DNA from 2 places in the Nitratireductor sp. L15S-10 genome. Region 2 is predicted to be linked to the other one. Evidence: predicted binding sites of a transcription regulator. Region 2 holds the regulator's gene; the other holds the start of a gene.
The links. Region 2 encodes LexA, which represses DNA repair genes until DNA is damaged. Its sites were predicted from a motif close to TGTTCNNNNTGTGTTCNG; they were not measured.

Region 1 (10,304 bases), 1.3 Mb from region 2:
GCAGAGCGTCTGAAGCCTTCAACCGCTATATAGGCGCGCGCCGCGAAATCATTTAAGCTCCAAGAAATGGATTCCCCTGTTGCAGCTTATGCGCTAGACGATGCCCCGGATGGGACATGATGAAATGCTGAGGGAACCAAAAGCGCGACTGGCATGTTAAGGCTGGTCATGCTTTGGACAAGATCAACCGGAAGGACATTCACTTGTCCAATCGAGCGCCCGCTACCATGAACTTCCTGCCGCCCGCACGGTCATCGTCGCGCAAAACTGTCCTGGCCCTGACGCTCACCGCGCTCCTGTCCGGCTGCCAGATGATCCCGACCGACACGGGCAGTTTCATGCCCTCTTCCAACCCGGTCACGGTGGACACGGTGACGCGTGGCGATCGTCTGGCGCGCCTTGCCCGTCAGCAGCATCCGCGCATCCTGCAGACCTACGGCGGCGAATACTCCGACGCGAAGCTCGAACGAATGGTAGCCAAGGTCGTCGGCTCGCTGACGCTGGACGAGCAAAACACCGGCGCGGCCTATCGGATCACGATACTCAACTCACCGAACGTGAACGCGTTTGCCCTGCCCGGCGGCTATCTCTATGTCACGCGCGGGCTCTTGGCGCTTGCCAATGATTCGGCGGAGCTTGCTGCCGTCCTTGCACATGAAATGGCACACGTGACCGCCAATCATGGCATTGAGAGGCAGAAACTAGAGGCGGAAGAAAAATTCGCTTCCCAAGTGGTCAATGAAGTGGTGGGCGGGCGCGATCAGGCGGCTCAGGCCGCACTGGTCCGCGGCAAACTGCGGCTTGCCCAGTTCTCCCGCAACCAGGAGCTTGAAGCCGACCGAATTGGCATTCGCACCACCTCCCACGCTGGCTACGACGCATTCGCCGCAGCTCGTTTCCTTCAGGCGATGGACGCCTATCAGGGCTTTCGCAGTGTCAGTGGTGCGACCGACGCCAGCCTCGACTTTCTCGCCAGTCACCCAAATGCGCCGCGCCGCATCGAGCTCGCGCAACGCCACGCCCGTGAATTGCAACAGCCGAACGCGGCAGGCAAACGTGACCGCGAATCCTTCCTCGCCGGTATTGACGGCATGATCTACGGCGATTCACCGGAAGAGGGTTTTGTGCGCGGACGCGACTTTCTTCATCCGGGGCTTGGCGTCGCCTTCCGCGTCCCCCAGGGGTTCATTATCGACAATTCAGCAAAGGCGGTTACCGCCGTTGGACCTGACGACATCGCTGTCCGTTTCGATGGAGCAACCGTGCCACAGGGTACATCCCTGACGGATTATCTGATGAGTGGCTGGGTTGCCGGGCTTGAGCCCGAAACAATCCGGACCCTGACCATCAATGGCTATCCGGCTGCCAAAGGTCGCGCCAGCGCCGATGGCTGGCAGTTCGATGTGACGGTGATCCGTTCGGGCGGGCAGGTTTATCGCCTGCTGACTGCCGCCCCGGCAACGAGCGGCGATCTTGAGAAGGTTGCCGATTCTGTTGGTCAGAGCTTCCGTGTGCTGAACCAGGCGGAGCGTGCTGCGCTCACACCCCTGCGTATCCGCGTGATCACGGTCCAGCCCGGCGAAACACTTGCTTCGCTTGCCGCACGCATGCGTGGCGTCGATCGGAAAGTGGAGCTCTTCCGGCTGTTGAATGCTCTCGGCCCCGGCGCATCACCTTCAGCGGGAACCAGGGTGAAGATCGTCACCGATCAATAACGGTAATCGTGCACCTTCACCGGAGCGCCCACAAACGCTCAGGCTGCACCCCCTGGGAGCGCAGGATGCTCGCGGAGAAGCACGCCGCGCAACTTCTCGATCGCCCTGCTTTCGATCTGGCGAACACGTTCCTTTGATATTCCGAGCGCGGTGCCGAGCGCCTCGAGTGTCGCCCCGTCGTCTGACAGCCGGCGCTCGCGTATGATCTTCAGTTCGCGCCGATCCAGAACATCGAGCGCCTTGGCAAGCCAGAGCGCACGACGTTCACCGTCGATCATATGTTCTACAGTCTCATCCACCGGCTCATCATCGGAAGGGATAAATTCCATTCGCTCCGCGGAGGCCTCGCCTTCATCGCGCATCGGCGCGTTAAGGGAGAGGTCAGGTCCGGACAGCCTCGCATCCATCATCGCCACATCGGCTGGTGAAACACCGAGGAGCTTGGCTGCCTCTTCATGGATCTCACCAGAGGTTCCCATACTTTTCTGCAGCTTTGCCCGCAGACGACGAAACTTGAAGAAAAGCGCCTTCTGGGCTGAGCTCGTTCCGCCACGCACGATCGACCAGTTGCGAAGGACATAGTCCTGCATCGAGGCGCGTATCCACCATGTCGCATATGTTGAAAAACGCACACCGCGTTCGGGGTCAAACCGGGCTGCCGCCTCCAGAAGCCCGATATGGCCTTCCTGTATGAGATCAGCCATTGGCAGCCCGAAATTTCGAAACCGGGCGGCCATCGCGATGACCAGCCGCATGTGAGCCACGGTCAGTTGATGCAGCGCCTGCTGATCATTAGTTCTTGACCAGCGTTTCGCCAGGTCCTGCTCTTCTTCCAGCGCCAGATACGGCGCCTTCATCGCCTTTTCGATCAGTTTGCGTTCCGCCCGGTCTTGCATCATGCACTCCCGCGTTACCGGCCCGCCACCTTCGACAGAAGGATCGCGAGCCACCAAGCCCACACGCATTGGCCTCGCCCATGCGCTGTTCGATCATTCAGAGCATTCTCGACGCCCCGATCGAACATACGCGGCCGCGCCAAAGGCGGACGTCTCGCGAACTCTGCAAAGCCACTTTAAGGAACGTCGCAAACGGGGCTCCTCAGCCCCAACAACGAGACATCACTTAAAGTAACGAGTCGGAAACAGAAAAAGTTCCAACGGGGAACGGGATGAAGCCGGACAACAAAAAACCCGGCTGAAAAGCCGGGCTCTTTGAAAACAGTCCGAGAGAGGCGTTTATGCCGCCTCGTCCTTCTCGGCTTCCTCATTGTCGGCCTTCGCGCCCCGGCGCGGGCCTTTGTTGAGGTTTGTCTCGATCAGGCGCACAGCCTCTGTCTCCGACATACGGTTGACGGCCGCGATCTCGCGCGCCATGCGGTCGAGCGCGGCTTCATAAAGCTGACGCTCCGAATAGGACTGCTCCGGCTGATTGTCGGCACGATAAAGATCACGCACGACTTCCGAAATAGAGATCAGGTCACCCGAATTGATCTTTGCATCATATTCCTGGGCGCGGCGCGACCACATGGTGCGCTTGACGCGGGCACGGCCCTGAACAACCTTGAGCGCACGATCGACATAATCAGTCTCGGAAAGCTTGCGCATGCCAATTGACGTCGCCTTGGCCACCGGCACCTTGAGGCGCATCTTGTCCTTTTGAAAATCGATGACGAACAATTCCAGCTTGTGACCGGCGACTTCCTGCTCTTCGATCGTAACGATCTGCCCGACGCCGTGCGCCGGATACACGATATACTCGCCAGTCTTGAAGCCCTGACGCTGCGCCGATTTCTTCTGCTGGGTGGTCATCCGCCTAACACTCCTGTTCTAGTGGGGCATGCAGATACCGCCTCGCCTCGACGATACCCCGTGCCCATACGCCTGCCGGCTTCTCGGACGCATGACAGATTTCAAGCTCTGGGAAATGGTGACAGCCCCTGTACCGCAGGCCCGCCACGCAAACCAATACACCCTGACCCAGATAGCCCCGGTCCGGATTTTGAGCCCCACCTTTCAGTGATTAGTCTGTGTGCGCCATCAAAAGACGTGTTGTCACCGGCATGATTTTACGAAGCTACCACAAAAAGCCGAAAGAATCAAGAATTTGACGCATGTGCGAAGATGTCGCGGCAGAATCCTGCGCGACCGCCCCGTCTTTCAGCGTTATGCCCCACGGACGAAAAGTGGGCTCAATCTCCTTCGCCAGGCTCCGGCGAAAAGTACTGCTCCAGCTTGTTTTCGACACCGTCGAATTCCTTGGCGTCTGCCGGAGGTTCTTTCTTGGCAGTGATATTGGGCCATTTTTCGGCATACTCGGAATTGAGCTGAAGCCAGCTATCCAGACCCGGCTCAGTGTCGGGCTTGATCGCCTCTGCCGGGCACTCCGGCTCACAGACGCCGCAATCGATGCACTCATCCGGGTGAATGACGAGCATGTTCTCGCCCTCATAGAAACAGTCCACCGGACAGACTTCTATACAGTCCATGTACTTGCACTTGATGCAATTGTCGGTGACGATATAGGTCATTGGTGCTCTCGGCTGACAGCTTCTTCGAATGTCGAGAGGTGAGGTATCGCCTTTGAAGGGCCGTTGCAAGGCCCGTTATTGCGCGGCAATCGTCGCAGGCGAAATCCCATTCCAGCTTCGCAGAACTCGTTCGGGCCTCATCCGTCGTCACGCCAGCGATCCAGCGCGCGACGCTCCTTCTTCGTCGGGCGACCGGCTCCGGTGTCGCGCTTTGGCGGCAGCGTCGCGGCCACGATCTCTTTCGGCGGAGCGGGCGGTGTCATATCCTCGTAGAGCATACGCGCCTCTTCCGCAGGACCACGGCGCGTACCAGGCGCCAGAACCCGGTAGACAAGGATGCGGCGGTCAAGAGAGATCGTGAGCACATCACCCACCTTGATCTGGTAAGCAGCCTGCTCGATCTTGTTACGATTGACCCGGACGCGTCCCGCCTGTGCGAGCTTGGCGGCGAGTGAGCGTGATTTCACCACCCGCGCAAAGAACAGCCACTTGTCGATGCGCTGCCGTTCTAAAGCCGTCCCGATCATTGCATGGCGCTACTTTTTCAACTGGTCCTTCAGGGCAGCGAGCTTGGCAAAGGGCGAATCCGGATCGATCCGGGCCGGCCGCTCCTCGCGCGGACGGTGAGGCGCGCCCTTGCGCTTGAAGCCTGGCTTGTCACCGTCCTTGCGTGGGGGCTTGCCGCGCTTCTGCGCACCGTCACGTTCCTGACGCCCACGCCCCTGCTGACGCGGATTTCCCTTGCCCGCACCATGACGTTTGCGCCCGTCAAAACGCGCCTGCCGCCAGATGATGACAGGTTTGGGCTCTTCTTCCTCGCCGGCTGCACCGGATGCACCTGCATCCGGGGCTTCTGAAGCAGGTTCTTCATCCTTCCCGGCGTTTTCTGCATCCGGCTCGGCGTTTTCTGCATCCGGCTTGCTGGGATCTGCGGCCGGTGCCGCGTTTTCCACCGGGGCCTCCACCGCGTCTGCTGCGGCTGCGCCATCCACATCCGGTTCGGCAGTCTCTTTGTGCGCAGCTGTGTCGGAGCCTTCGGCGACTGGTTCGACGGCACCATCGCTCTGGGCTTTCTGCGCCGTTTCGGTCTGCGAAGCCGTCTCGTCCAGAGCCTTCAGATGCGCAGCCACCTCATCCGCGGGCTTTGGCTCTCCCCGATAACCCAGCCCCTTGAGGATCGCTTCCATATCATCAGCGGTCGCGCCAAGAATCGACATCATCGCCGGTGTGACCACAAAGGCACCCCCGTCATAGCCGCCTTCAGGGCGCGCGCCTGCTCCCGGCTTCCAGGAAAGCGCGGGACGAATCAGATCCGCGAGGCGTTCGAGAATGTCGACACGCACCGCGCGGCGCCCAAGATTGCGATAGCCCGCGAGCCCGTAGAAGGCTTTCTCAAAAGTCGGATCGGTAACGATGGAGGTGCGTCCCGCGGCGAGCGCATTCACGACATCTCCATAGCCCGGCTTGTCCTTGGCATCGTTTATAAGCGCCCACAGAAGCGTCAGAAGGCCGGCAGGTGCGGGTTTGATCAGCGCAGGAACAAAGATGTGGTAGGCGCCAAAGCGGACACCGAGGCGGCGCAGCGAAGCGCGCGCATCCTGATCAAGAGCACGGACATCTTCGGCCACGTTGCGTCGATTGAGCACGCCGAAGTTCTCTGCAAGCTGGAAGGCGATGCCGCGTGCCATTCCCGAGAGACTTTCAGTGTTTCGAAGGTCCACCAGAGGCTTGAGAAGCGACTCGATCTGATATGACACAAAGCGCTCGGCGCGCGCAGCAACCTTGTCGCGTGCCGGCCCGGTAAGCTGCTCGTCTGCCAGAAGCACAACACGCGGTTTCAAAGCATCGTCGCCAGCCACGAGCGTACCGACAGGCTGCCCGAGCCAGCGCAGCAGGCCATCGGAATCGAGCGCCAGATCTCCATTGCCTGACGAAGCAAAACGCTCGGCCCGGGTTTCAAACTCGGCTGCGAGCGCTTTTTGCGCGGCTGCCTTGACGGCTCGCGCGTCTTCGCCTTCCGCCGAACGGTCGGCAGTAAAGCGGAACCCTAGCATCTCACCAACATGGTGCCCCTCGACAAGGACTTCGCCAACGGGGCTGATTTCTGCTTCCGGCATTGCATTCTCTCTCAGGCGCTTCATGAGCACGGAAGTCCTGCGGTCCACAAAGCGTTTCGTCAATCGCTCATGCAGCGCATCGGACAAACTGTCCTCAATCTCTCGTGTTTTTTCTTGCCAGTGTGTCGCGTTGGCCAACCATCCGGGCCGATGCGAAACAAATGTCCATGTACGGATCTGCGCGATCCGCTGCGATAAAGTATCGATGTCCCCCTCGGTGGACGAGGCGCGTTTGACCTGTTCAGCCATATAGTCTTCATCGACATGGCCCATTCGCGCCAGATCAGAAAAGACTGCACCAACAATTTCTGCGTGCTGGGCCGGTGCAATGCGCCGGTAATCGGGGAGCACGCAGGCTTCCCACAGAAGGCCGACACGTTCGCGCCCGTTCGCCAGCTTGCGAATGTCCTCATCTCGCGACAGGAATTCGAGCACTTTGGCATCCGCGGCAGGCAGCGCGCGGGTGAGCCCCTCGACCGGAGGCGGCATATCAAGTGAGGCTCTGAGCGCGTCGATGCTTGAAAAGTCGAACGCTGCAGTACGCCATTGCAGCACCTTGACCGGATCGAATTCATGCGCCTCGATGCGATGGACGAGTTCATCGGCAAGCGGATCCACCTGGCCTGTCACACCAAACGTGCCGTCGCGCAAATGTCGGCCTGCACGACCGGCGATCTGGCCGAGCTCTGCCGGATTGAGGTCGCGATACTGGAAACCATCGAACTTGCGGTTCTGCGCAAACGCTACGTGGTCGACATCGAGGTTGAGCCCCATGCCGATCGCATCCGTGGCGACAAGGTAATCGACGTCGCCAGACTGGTAGAGTGCCACCTGAGCATTTCGTGTGCGCGGGCTCAACGCGCCAAGCACCACGGCGACACCGCCACGCTGACGACGGATCAACTCGCCGATCGCGTAAACCTCGTCTGAGGAGAACGCGACAATGGCCGAGCGGCGCGGTAGCCGCGTGATCTTGCGCGAACCGGAATAGGTAAGCACCGACATGCGCGGCCGCGTGATGACGGAAAGGCCCGGCAGAAGCTTTTCCAGGATGCCGCGCATCGTGCCGGCACCCAGCAGCAGCGTTTCCTCGCGTCCGCGCAGATGCAGGATACGGTCGGTAAAGATATGCCCACGCTCGAGATCAGCGGCAAGCTGCACTTCGTCGATGGCGACAAAGGCCACATCCGCCTCGCGCGGCATGGCCTCCACCGTGCACACGGAAAAGCGCGCTCCAGGTGGCGATATTTTTTCCTCGCCGGTAATCAGCGCCACATGCTGCTCGCCCACCTTGGCAACAACCCGCGTGTAAACCTCGCGTGCCAAAAGGCGCAGCGGCAGACCGATGATACCGCTCGAGTGCGCCACCATGCGCTCGATGGCGAGATGCGTCTTGCCCGTATTGGTAGGGCCGAGGATGGCTGTGACGTTGCGCCCCGATAGTGACCGGGGACTGGCGTTCTGATTCTGGAAATTCATAGGCCCGAAAAGCCGTCTACCTCAGCGAGAAAAGGCGGAAACACCGGTTAGCACGCTTTACCTCTCCATTCCAAGGCAAGACTGCCACTCCGCCGACAAAGCCTGCCAAAACAACCTGAAGATCAATGTGTCCGTTAAGGTTTGGAACGAGTCTGGAACGAATCAGCGACGAATCACTGACTTTGAACGTTTCCTGTTTTGTTCACCCCCACATGCTGTACATCCCAGAGCGTACGGACCTAGATGCTGAATCAGCGTACCACCGAATGAACATGAATCGGGCAGCGAGCGTTAACTTTTGAACGCACGTCACAAAACCGCTCTTCTCAACTTCGACCAACCATAAGATTTTGTTAGAGAAATTTGCTGATCCGTTAACCGGGGCTCGACGCATTAATGAGCGGCGAGTTAACACTTCGACCAAACCCGGAACGAATCGGCGACGAATCAGTGATATCGGAATGTTCCCGATACGTTCACCACTACATCTGGTGTTTTCCACACCCTGTCGACAGATAACAAACAGCTTATCCACAGGCCGGATCCAACAGGATGAAAGCCTCGTTAACCAAATTGCTTCAAATTGATACAGAATCGATCAAAGCGCGACGCCGCTTTTTCTCCACAGCACCCGGGAAGCCAGGCGCACGTCGCGCTTTTTTTCTTCAGACGAAGTATTGTCCGCCATTGACGGTCAATGTCGATCCGGTCACGAAGCCGGCATCGTCCGAGGCCAGAAACAGCACAGACCGTGCGATCTCTGACGCTTCGCCCAGCCGCCCCACCGGGATCTGGGCGATGATTTTCTCGCGCACCGCTTCCGGCACAGCCATCACCATGTCCGTGGCGATATATCCCGGGCAGATAGCATTTACCGTCACGTTGAAACGCGCCCCCTCCTGGGCGAGCGCCTTGGTGAAGCCGATTTCGCCTGCTTTTGCGGCCGAGTAATTGGCCTGCCCCATCTGGCCCTTCTGACCGTTGATGGAAGATATGTTGATGATCCGGCCGAACCCGCGCGAACGCATGCCAGCAAAAACCTGATGCGTCATGTTGAAGACGCCATTGAGATTGACATCGACAACCGCGCGCCAGTCTTCCACCGTCATCTTGTGAAACATCACGTCGCGGGTGATCCCGGCATTGTTTATCAGAATATCCACCGGCCCGAGATCGGCCTCGATCTTAGCAACACCCTCGGCACAGGCGTCATAGTCGGCAATCGACCACTTATAGGCAGCAATGCCGGTATCCCCGGTGAACCGTGCCGCCGCCTCGTCATTGCCCGCATAATTTGCCGCGACCCGGTAGCCCGCATCCTTCAGGGCTGTTGCTATTGCCGCGCCGATGCCACGGGTTCCACCGGTAACAAGTGCCGTTTTCATGCAGGTCGCCTCCCTGAAAATGAACTGTCCCCGCCGCCTTCGCCCATTGTGCCTGAGCGATAAGCCGGCTGACGCGCGGCGTCTCCCGCCGCGTGCCGGCAAAGAACCTACAGCGCTTCCACACACATGGCGACGCCCATTCCACCGCCGATGCAAAGCGTGGCAAGGCCCTTCCTGGCGCCACGACGCCGCATCTCGAAAGCAAGCGTGTTGAAAATGCGGGTTCCTGAAGCCCCGATCGGATGACCGATGGCAATCGCCCCGCCATTCACGTTCACGATCTCCGGGTTCCATCCCATATCCTTGTTGACGGCACAGGCCTGTGCGGCAAAAGCCTCATTGGCTTCGACCAGGTCGAGGTCTTCCGCCTTCCAGCCGGCCTTTTCCAGCGCGCGACGCGACGCGGGGATCGGCCCTGTGCCCATGATCGCCGGATCGACCCCTGCCGTTGCCCAGGAGGCGATACGCGCCAGCGGTGTCAGGCCACGGCGCTCCGCCTCGCTTTCGCGCATCAGAACGACCGCGGCGGCACCGTCATTGATGCCTGATGCATTGGCCGCCGTCACGGTGCCCTCCTTGTCAAAGGCCGGACGCAGCTTCTGCATACCCTCAAGGGTCGCGCCATGACGGATATATTCATCCTCGGAAACGACCGTCTCGCCCTTGCGGCTCTTCACCGTCACCGGCACGATCTCGTCCTTGAAACGGCCAGCCTTCTGAGCGGCCTCCGCCTTGTTCTGAGATGCCAGCGCGAACGCGTCCTGCTCGTCACGCGTGATCTGAAACTGCCGCGCCACATTCTCCGCCGTGATGCCCATATGATAGCCGTTGAAGGCATCCCAGAGACCGTCGCGGATCATCGTGTCGATCATGGCATAATCGCCCATCTTCACACCGGCGCGCAGATAGGCGCAATGGGGCGAGAGCGTCATGGATTCCTGCCCGCCGGCAACAATGATGTCGGCATCGCCGGTGGCGATCTGCTGCATGCCGATGGCGATGGTGCGCAGGCCCGAACCGCAGACCTGGTTGAGCACCCAGGCGGTCGTCTCCTTCGGTAGGCCAGCGGCGATCGACGCCT
Region 2 (10,304 bases):
GTGCCAATCGCTGCATTGTGCCTCCCGAAAGGCATAATCACACGGGTTTTCGGGCAGCGAAACATCGCGTGCTGTGCCTCTGAAAAACATCAAGGGACACATGCGGTGCGCTGTACAGTTTGGCGGCTGCTTAAAAAATATGCAATGCGCTGAAGAAAGCGGCAATATGTGATGCAATTAGAGATTTTAACGCCTGAAGAGATGCGCAGGGTGGATCGCGCTGCGATCGCTGCGGGGGCGCTTGACGGATATGGCCTCATGAAGAATGCGGGGGCGGCGGTGGTGGATGAAATCCTTGCTCGTCATGCTGATGCGGAGGGCTTTCTCGTCCTGTGCGGCCCGGGTAACAATGGGGGTGACGGCTATGTCGTTGCGCGCCTCCTGACAGAACGAGGCCTGAGCGTTCGCGTTTTTGCCAACGCCGAACCGGCCTCGGGCAGCGATGCCGCGATCGCACTTATGGATTGTCCGGTTAAACCGGAGCCATTGGCGGCTTTCGAAGCCAGTCGAGGGTGGCTTGTGGTGGATGCGTTGTTCGGCGCAGGTCTGACGCGTCCCCTGGAAGAAATGGAGGCCGGGATCATCGGAAAGGTAAGCAGCAGCGGGCTTGCTGTGGTCGCCATCGATCTGCCCTCAGGTGTTTGCGGATTGACAGGAAAGCCACTTGGCGCGGCCTTGTCGGCGGATCTGACCGTCACCTTCTTTCGCAAAAAGCCCGGACATCTGCTCGTGCCGGGGCGGCAAATGTGCGGTGATCTCGTTGTTGCGGATATAGGCATTGCAGACAGCGCGCTTGATACTGTTGGTCAGGCACTTTGGGAAAACCAGCCTGCTTTGTGGCGGGAAGCCTTGCCGAAACTTCGCGTCAGCGCTCACAAATATTCGCGCGGTCATGTGGCCGTGATTTCTGGCGGGGCCACCTCGACAGGGGCGGCGCGACTTGCTGCGCGGGCAGCGGCGCGCACAGGGGCAGGGGCCGTAACGGTTCTTTCGCCCGCCAACGCGCTTTCGGTTCATGCGATGCATTTGACGTCGATCATGCTGCGCAAAGCCGACACCGTAAGCGAGTTGCGGGCCTTTTTTGTCGACCGGGGACCCACCGGGACCGTTCTCGGGCCAGGCGCCGGCACAGGGGGACGAACGCGCAGTTTCGCACGCGCTCTTCTCGACAAGGCGAATGACGCAAGCGGACTGGTCTTCGATGCCGACGCACTCACGGCCTTTGGCGGCATGCAGGATGTGTTTTTTGGCATGATCAGGGCTTCCGCCGGCAAGGTTGTTCTCACCCCGCATGAGGGAGAATTCGTCCGGCTTTTTCCCGATCTTCACGACGGAACAGAAACTTCGAAACTGCAGCGAACACGGGAGGCGGCCGTGCGATCCGGGGCGACCCTTGTGCTCAAGGGACCTGATACGATTGTGGCGGCACCCGACGGGCGAGCGGCGATCAATGTCAACGCCACGCCACACTTGGCAACGGCCGGATCGGGCGATGTACTGTCGGGAATAATCGCAAGCCTTATGGCTCAAGCGATGCCGGCTTTTGAAGCGGCATGCGCGGGCGTCTGGATTCACGCAGAATGCGGTCGGTCATTCGGGCGCGGTCTGATCGCCGAAGACCTGCCTGAAACGCTGCCGAATGTGTTGCAGGAACTGTTTCGAGAAAACCCGTCCTGACCTGCAGGCATCGGCAACACCCCGGGCTTCCTTCCACATTCAAGTTTCAGGCCACACTCACGTTTCAGGAAGCCATGTGCGAGAGGAAAAATGCCTCTCCGCCGCAGGTCAATAACGGCGCATCAAGCCAACCAGACGCCCTTGAACCTTCACCCGGTCAGGACCGAATATCCGTGTTTCATATGCCGGATTGGCAGCCTCAAGGGCGATCGACGCTCCCTTGCGCCGAAAGCGCTTCAGGGTTGCTTCTTCCTGATCCACAAGGGCAACCACGATCTCGCCGGGGTTGGCAGTCTGGGTTTCGCGGATGATGACGGTGTCGCCGTCGAAGATGCCTGCCTCGATCATCGAATCGCCCTTGACCTCCAGCGCATAGTGGTCGCCACCGCTCAGCATGTCCGGAGGGACGGCGATGGAATGGGTCTGGTGCTGGATGGCATCGATCGGAACACCCGCAGCGATGCGCCCCATGACCGGCACCGAAACGACACCGGCAAGCGAGTCGTCATTGCTGGCTGCCGGCTTGGGCTGGGATGGTGGCGCTTTGCCGAGGCTGCCTTCAATGACGCTCGGCGAAAACCTGCGTGCGCCGGCATTCAGGCCCGGCGCAATCGAATCGGGCAGGCGCAACACCTCGAGCGCACGGGCCCGATTGGGAAGCCGGCGGATAAAGCCGCGTTCCTCCAGGGCGGTGATCAACCGGTGGATGCCCGACTTGGACGCAAGGTCCAGCGCCTCCTTCATTTCGTCGAAGGATGGTGGAATTCCGGTCTCCTTCAAGCGCTCATGAATGAACAGGAGAAGTTCGTGCTGCTTGCGGGTCAGCATGGTAGCCACCGAGAATCAGTTAAAAACAAAACCAGAACATACTCTATATGTTCCAGTTGTGTTCCGCAACTCCCGGCATTTTCTTTCGATTTCTTGCGTTATGGCGCATGGAACAGGGCCTTTGCGCCGTCCGCGACGAACTGCACGGCCAGAGCTGCAAGTATCACGCCCAGAAGTCTTGTCAGGATCGATCGTCCTGTCTCGCCGAGGAAGCGGTCCACGCGCTCTGCAAGTGTGAACACAGCGTAGGTAATGGCGATCGTAGTGAGAAGAATTGCCAGCAATGTAGCGGTTCCGGTGAGGCCGCTGAAGGATCCGGAGAGAAGCACGGTGGCAGAAATCGCTCCGGGGCCGGCGATCAGGGGGATTGCCAGCGGAAATGCCGCAATATTTCGGATCATGTCCCGGGTGATGGCGCGTTCGGCGCTTTTTTCGTGGCGCTCCTGGCGGCGTTCAAAAATCATCTCGAACGCTATGAAGAAGAGAAGCAGACCGCCGGCCACGCGGAACGCCGGAAGTGTGATGCCGAAAACGGAAAGTATGGCGCTGCCAGCCACGCCGAAGAGCGCAAGAACGGCGAAGCCGATGATTGCGGCGCGGACGGCGACCTGATTGCGCTCTGAACGGTTCATGCCGACCGTCAGCGCAAGAAAGAGTGGCGCAAGACCTGGTGGGTCCACGGTCACGAGCAATGTGACGAACGCGTTGAACAGGGTCTCGTAACCTGACATGGGGTCCTCCCTTGTGACTGTCTAGCCCAGCCAGGAGGGTTCGGAAAAGCCCTGATTGCCACCTCCAGGCGCCTGACTGCGGCGATTTGTCGGTGCCTCCATTCACAGACCTGCCATATGCATCTGAAATTGCGTTGGATTTCCTTTGCGCCAATCTCTGCTCCGATTGGAGAATCAATGGCGTTTCATATATAAGAAGTCAGTGATTCCTTATTTTGTGTGTGATCCGATTTGACTGACCAGACAACGCCGACCGGACCGGGCGAGCCCGACGATATCGAGCCGATTTCCATCATCGAGGAGATGCAGCGCTCCTATCTCGATTACGCGATGAGCGTCATCGTGAGCCGCGCACTCCCGGATGTGCGCGACGGTTTGAAACCGGTGCACCGGCGCATTCTCTACGCCTCGCACGAAAGCGGCTATCACTGGAACCGCAAATATGTGAAGTCGGCACGTCCTGTCGCCGATGTGATGGGTAAATACCATCCTCACGGAGATGCGGCGATCTACGATGCGCTTGTGCGCATGGCGCAGCATTGGTCCATGCGCCTGCCACTGATCGACGGTCAGGGCAATTTCGGTTCCATCGATGGCGATCCGCCGGCGGCGATGCGCTATACCGAGTCCCGGTTGACAAAGGGCGCCCACGAGCTTCTCGAGGATATCGACAAGGAGACGGTCGACTTCCAGGACACCTATGACGGGTCCGGCAGTGAACCCAAAGTGCTTCCGGCCCGTTATCCGAACCTTCTGGTCAATGGTTCCGGTGGCATCGCGGTTGGCATGGCGACCAACATTCCGCCGCACAATCTGTCGGAAGTCATCAATGGCTGCGTGGCCATGATCGACAATCCGGCGATCAGTCTGCCTGAACTGCAGGAGCTGATTCCGGGGCCGGATTTCCCCACCGGGGGCCTTATCCTCGGACGGTCCGGAATCCGCAGTGCCTATGAAACCGGCCGCGGCTCCATCATGATGCGCGGCAAGGTGGCCATCGAGCCGGCGCGCAACGATCGTGAAGCCATCGTGATCTCGGAAATACCCTATCAGGTCAACAAGGCCTCGATGATCGAGAAGATGGCTGAACTGGTGCGCGACAAGCGCATCGAGGGTATCTCCGATATCCGTGACGAGAGCGACCGCCAGGGCTATCGGGTCGTGGTCGAGTTGAAGCGCGATGCAGTTGCCGATGTCGTGCTGAACCAGCTTTATCGGTTCACGCCGCTGCAAACTTCATTCGGTGCGAACATGGTTGCGCTGAATGGCGGTAAGCCTGAGCAGATGAACCTGCTCGATCTCTTGAAGGCCTTTGTCCATTTCCGTGAAGACGTCGTCAGCCGCCGCACCAAATACCTGCTGCGCAAGGCGCGCGACCGCGCGCATGTGCTGGTCGGTCTTGCCATCGCTGTCGCCAATATCGACGAGGTGATCAAGCTTATCCGCCATGCGCCGGATCCGCAGACGGCGCGCGAGCAATTGATGGAGCGTCGTTGGCCCGCGGCTGACGTGGAAGCCCTGATCCTTCTGATCGACGATCCGCGGCATCGGATCAACGAGGATGGCACCTACAATCTTTCCGAGGAGCAGGCCCGCGCGATCCTCGAACTGCGTCTGCAGCGGTTGACAGCACTCGGTCGCGATGAAATCGCCGACGAGTTGAACCAGATCGGTGCAGAAATCAGCGATTACCTGGAAATTCTGGCATCGCGCGCCCGTATTCAGCAGATCGTCAAAGACGAACTCATTGCCGTACGGGACGAATTCGGCACACCTCGCCGGACCGAAATCACCGAAGGTGGAGCAGACCTCGACGATGAGGACCTGATCCAGCGCGAGGACATGGTGGTCACCGTCACCCGCAAAGGTTATATCAAGCGCGTGCCTCTATCGATCTACCGGGCGCAGGCGCGGGGCGGCAAGGGCCGTTCGGGCATGTCGACCAAGGACGAGGATTTCGTCACGCGGCTGTTTGTCGCCAACACGCACACACCCATTCTGTTCTTCTCCTCGCGCGGTATCGTCTATAAGGAAAAGGTCTGGCGCCTCCCGGTCGGAACGCCGCAATCCGTCGGCAAGTTTCTGCGCAACATGCTGCCGCTGGAGGAGGGCGAAAGCATCACGACGATCATGCCGCTGCCTGAAGACGAGGAAAGCTGGGGCGCGCTTGACGTCATGTTCGCCACCACCCGGGGAACGGTGCGCCGCAACAAGCTTTCAGATTTCGTACAGGTCAATCGCAACGGCAAGATTGCGATGAAGCTGGACGATCCAAATGACGAGATCCTCGGTGTCTACACCTGTACAGAGGATGATGACGTGTTGCTGACCGCAGCTTCGGGCCAGTGCATCCGCTTCTGTGTCTCGGATGTGCGCGTCTTTGCAGGCCGCAATTCGATCGGCGTGCGCGGCATCAATCTGGCAGAGGGCGACCGCGTAATCTCCATGGCGATACTTTCCCACGTCGAAGCAAGCCCTGCCGCACGTGCCGCCTATCTGAAGCAGGCAGCGGCAGAACGCAGGCAGGCGAACGGGGATGAGGAAGAAGTTGCTCTCACCAATGAGGAACTGGGAGAGGAAGAGAGCCTTTCGCCCGAACGCTATGAGGAACTGAAAGCTCGCGAACAGATGGTTTTGACCGTCAGCGAATTCGGTTACGGAAAACGTTCTTCAAGTTATGATTTCAGGGTGACCGGTCGAGGCGGCAAGGGCATTCGAGCCACGGATGTCAGCAAAACCGATGAAATCGGCCCCTTGGTTGCCGCATTCCCGGTGGAGGAGGACGATCAGATCATGCTGGTTTCCAATGCCGGGCAGGTTATCCGGGTTCCGGTGAACGGAATACGTATTGCCAGCCGAGCCACAAAGGGTGTTACCATCTTCAATACCGCAAAGGACGAGAAGGTGGTTTCGGTAGAGCGCATTTCGGACACGCAGACCGAAGATGAAATTTCAACAGGCGATGAAGCCGTAGAGAGCGAAGTGGTTACGGAACAGGGAGATGGTGCTGCAGAGTGATCGGCTGCGGTACCAACTCAGACTTTTTCACCGCCTCGCTCCGGGTTTAATGAAAGCGACGGTTGGCAGAGCTGCGGACGCGATTCTCCAGCTTGATGCGGCTGGCTTCTTCATGGAGACCGACGACGGTGGCAATCAGCATCGCGACGGTCATTGCGGCAGCGAGCGTAAAGATCAGCATGGCTTGTCTCCTTTTGGTCTATTAACGTAGAGAGCCGCGATTTGGTTTCATTCTTCAACGCGGCGCCCCTGCAGGCATTGGTGACCTGACTAGCCGATTTGGTTCAAACCGCTGTTGAATGAGGCGTTCAGGCGTGGTTCATCTTTTTCCGCCGAAGCGGTTCTGGCCCGAGCCCAAGAGGCGCGATTGGCGAATTGCCAACGCCTGCTAAGATGGATACAAGCACGCCATGACCGAGCGAACAGCTTTCTATGCGGGGTCATTCGACCCTCTCACAAACGGCCACCTCGATGTGCTCAAGGGTGCGTTGACTGTGGCCGACAAAGTGGTCGTCGGGATCGGCGTTCATCCGGGCAAAAAGCCGCTTTTCAGCTACGAAGAGCGCGTTTCGCTGATTGAGCGTTCTGCGGTGGCCGAATTGGGTCAAGACGCCGGGCGGATCGAGGTCGTGGCGTTTGACAAACTGGTGATCGACGCCGCGCGCACACAGGGTGCCTCGATCATGATCCGCGGTCTGCGCGACGGCACGGATCTGGACTACGAGATGCAAATGGCCGGCATGAACGAGACCATGGCGCCGGACCTGCAAACGGTTTTTTTGCCGGCCAGCCCGTCCGTGCGCACCATTACCGCCACACTTGTCCGTCAGATCGCTTCCATGGGTGGAGACATCGCGCCATTCGTGCCTTCCGTGGTACTGGCAGCGCTTAAGGCCAAATTCCCCGCCTGAAACCAAAAGGAGAGTTTTATGCAGCTTCGCAAGCTCGCTTCGTCTGCGCTCGTGGTCGGTGCCCTTATTGCCGGCCTCGGCATGGCTTCAGCCGCCGAGCCGGAGAATACGATGATTTTAAAGCTCAGGAACGGTGAGGTGACCATCGCATTGCGGCCAGATCTTGCGCCGAAGCACGTTGAGCAGGTCAAGGCCCTTGTCGAGGAAGGGGCCTATGACAATGTCGCTTTCCATCGGGTGATCGACGGGTTCATGGCGCAGACGGGTGATGTTCAGTACGGCGATGTCGAGGACGGCTTTGATGCCCGGCTCGTCGGTACCGGTGGTTCGGACAAGCCAAATTTGCCGGCGGAGTTCTCTGAGGCAGCATTCACGCGCGGCACCGTCGGAATGGCGCGGTCTCAGGATCCAAATTCCGCCAATTCTCAGTTTTTCATTATGTTTGCGCCTGCGGAGCACCTGAACGGACAATACACGGTGATCGGTGAGGTCGAATCGGGCATGGAACTGGTCGATGCGATCAAGAAGGGCGACGCGGCGCAGAACGGTATGGTGCAGAACCCGGACAGGATTCTGAGCGCACGCATGGCAGGCGACGACGCGAATTAAGCGCATCGACAATAGAAAAGGTTTAAGAATGGCTGATATCAAGGATCCGGAAAACACCATCGTGATGGAGACGACCAAGGGCAAGGTCATCATCCAGCTCTTTCCGGACGTTGCTCCCGAACATGTGAAGCGCATCAAGGAACTGACGCGCGACAAGTTCTACGATGGCATCGTTTTCCACCGCGTCATCGATGGTTTCATGGCGCAAACAGGAGATCCGACCGGCACGGGCATGGGCGGATCTGACAAGCCGGATCTCAAGGCCGAGTTCTCAAACATGGCCCATGAGCGCGGTACCTGTTCGATGGCCCGGTCGCAGAATCCGAACTCCGCCAACTCCCAGTTCTTCATTTGCTTCGACAAGGCACCCTGGCTTGATCGGCAGTACTCTGTCTGGGGGCAGGTAACCGAGGGCATGGACAGCATCGACAAGATCAAGCGTGGCGAGCCGGTCTCAGAGCCCGATTCCATCATCTCCATGCGGGTCGCGGCGGACGTTGCCTGAGTTTTTATACCGGGCGGCGGAAAGGTCGCCCGGTCCTGTTTGCCGGCCGGTTTGCGATGCGTGTAGACATCTTTGATTTCGAGCTGCCGGAGGAGCGGATTGCGCTGCGACCTGCCAGTCCGCGCGATTCCGCACGGCTTCTGAAGGTCGAGGGCGGGGCCCTGAGCGATCACGTGGTCCGGGAGCTTCCCAAAATACTTCAGCCCGGCGATGCGCTGGTTTTCAATGACACAAAGGTCATTCCCGCCCGCCTCAGTGGTGTTCGCCGGCGAGGGGAGACCGAGGCGCGCATCGAGGCAACGCTGCATATGCGTGAAGGGCCGGATCGCTGGCGCGCATTCCTGAAGCCGGCAAAGCGCGTGAACGCAGGCGAGCGCATCCAGTTTGGCCATGATGGTGAAAGCTGTTTCCTCGGTACGCTTGAAGCGACAGTAACGGAAAAGGGCGAAGGGGGCGAAGCGCTCCTCGTGTTTGATTTCTCAGGTCCGGTTCTGGACGAGGCGATCGCGGCTGCGGGCTACATGCCGCTGCCACCCTATATCGCAGGCAAACGCGCAGAGGACGAGCGCGACGAAGTCGATTACCAGACGATTTATGCCCGTGAAGAGGGTGCGGTTGCGGCACCGACGGCCGGTCTCCATTTCACCCCGGAACTGATGCAGGAGCTGGACACAGCCGGGATCGAGCGCCATTTCGTGACCCTGCATGTAGGAGCGGGTACCTTTCTCCCAGTCAAGGTTGACGATACGGACGACCACAAGATGCACTCCGAATGGGGTGAGGTGGATGCCGAGACGGCGGAAGCCTTGAAGGCGGTCCGGCAACGGGGCGGGCGCATTGTTTCGGTAGGCACCACCTCGTTGCGGCTCCTGGAAAGCGCGTCACAGCGCACCGGGACACTTGAGGCATGGTCAGGCGCGACTGACATCTTCATCACGCCTGGATATCGTTTCCGCACGGTTGATATCTTGATGACGAACTTTCATCTGCCGCGCTCGACGCTTTTTATGCTCGTTTCGGCCTTTTGTGGAACAGAGACCATGAAGCGCGCCTATGATCATGCGATCCGCAATGAATACCGCTTCTATTCCTATGGTGATGCCAGCCTGCTTTTCAGGGACGATCAGTCGTGAGTGACCAGTTCACCTTCCGCCTTCTGGCGACGGATGGCGATGCCCGACGTGGCGAAATCTCCATGCCGCGCGGTACGATCCGTACCCCCGCTTTCATGCCGGTGGGAACCGCAGGCACGGTCAAGGCAATGTATATGGATCAGGTGCGTGACCTGGGTGCGGACATCATCCTCGGCAATACGTACCACCTTATGCTGCGTCCGGGTGCGGAGCGGATGGCGCGGCTTGGTGGATTGCACGAATTCGCGCGCTGGCCATTCCCCATCCTGACGGATTCGGGCGGGTTTCAGGTCATGTCGTTGGCGGACCTGCGTAAAATCACCGAAAAAGGCGTTACCTTCCGCTCGCATGTGGATGGCCAGGTGTTTGAAATGTCGCCCGAGCGCTCGATCGAGATTCAGGGCTTGCTCGGCTCAGACATCCAGATGCAGCTCGATGAATGTGTTGCATTGCCGGCGGAAGACGCCGAAATCGAACGCGCCATGGAGCTGTCGCTGCGCTGGGCGGACCGCTGCAAGTCGGCGTTCGGTAATCAATCTGGCAAAGCGATGTTCGGCATCGTCCAGGGTGGAGACAAACCACATTTGCGCGAGCGTTCCGCGCGGGCTCTCGCTGCAATGGATCTGAAAGGCTATGCCGTCGGCGGGCTGGCCGTGGGTGAACCGCAGGCGGTCATGCTCGAGATGCTCGAGGCCACCTGTCCGGTTCTACCGGTCGAAAAACCGCGCTATCTGATGGGCGTTGGAACCCCAGACGATATCCTGAAATCGGTTGCGCGCGGCATCGATATGTTCGATTGCGTGATGCCCACCCGTGCGGGGCGGCATGGACTTGCCTACACACGGCGCGGCAAGATCAACCTCAAGAATGCCCGCCATGCCGAGGATACGCG

Region 1: a site for LexA is predicted at 7,981-7,998, ahead of P2W41_RS03755 (helicase-related protein). Genes of this name have one in related genera too.

The regions. Positions count from the first base shown of each region.
Region 1 is NZ_CP120674.1:775,654-785,957, reverse strand. Features, by position in the region: gene thiQ (thiamine ABC transporter ATP-binding protein) at 1-56, shown strand, start outside; gene P2W41_RS03780 (M48 family metalloprotease) at 228-1,715, shown strand; gene P2W41_RS03775 (RNA polymerase factor sigma-32) at 1,754-2,611, opposite strand; gene P2W41_RS03770 (CarD family transcriptional regulator) at 2,951-3,523, opposite strand; gene fdxA (ferredoxin FdxA) at 3,904-4,242, opposite strand; gene P2W41_RS03760 (RNA-binding S4 domain-containing protein) at 4,380-4,769, opposite strand; gene P2W41_RS03755 (helicase-related protein) at 4,779-7,838, opposite strand; gene phbB (acetoacetyl-CoA reductase) at 8,504-9,223, opposite strand; gene P2W41_RS03745 (acetyl-CoA C-acetyltransferase) at 9,331-10,304, opposite strand, start outside.
Region 2 is NZ_CP120674.1:2,075,613-2,085,916, forward strand. Features, by position in the region: gene P2W41_RS09950 (NAD(P)H-hydrate dehydratase) at 172-1,677, shown strand; gene lexA (transcriptional repressor LexA) at 1,786-2,505, opposite strand; gene P2W41_RS09960 (MarC family protein) at 2,604-3,236, opposite strand; gene gyrA (DNA gyrase subunit A) at 3,468-6,254, shown strand; gene P2W41_RS09970 (hypothetical protein) at 6,301-6,435, opposite strand; gene coaD (pantetheine-phosphate adenylyltransferase) at 6,665-7,165, shown strand; gene P2W41_RS09980 (peptidylprolyl isomerase) at 7,247-7,774, shown strand; gene P2W41_RS09985 (peptidylprolyl isomerase) at 7,803-8,279, shown strand; gene queA (tRNA preQ1(34) S-adenosylmethionine ribosyltransferase-isomerase QueA) at 8,336-9,412, shown strand; gene tgt (tRNA guanosine(34) transglycosylase Tgt) at 9,409-10,304, shown strand, end outside.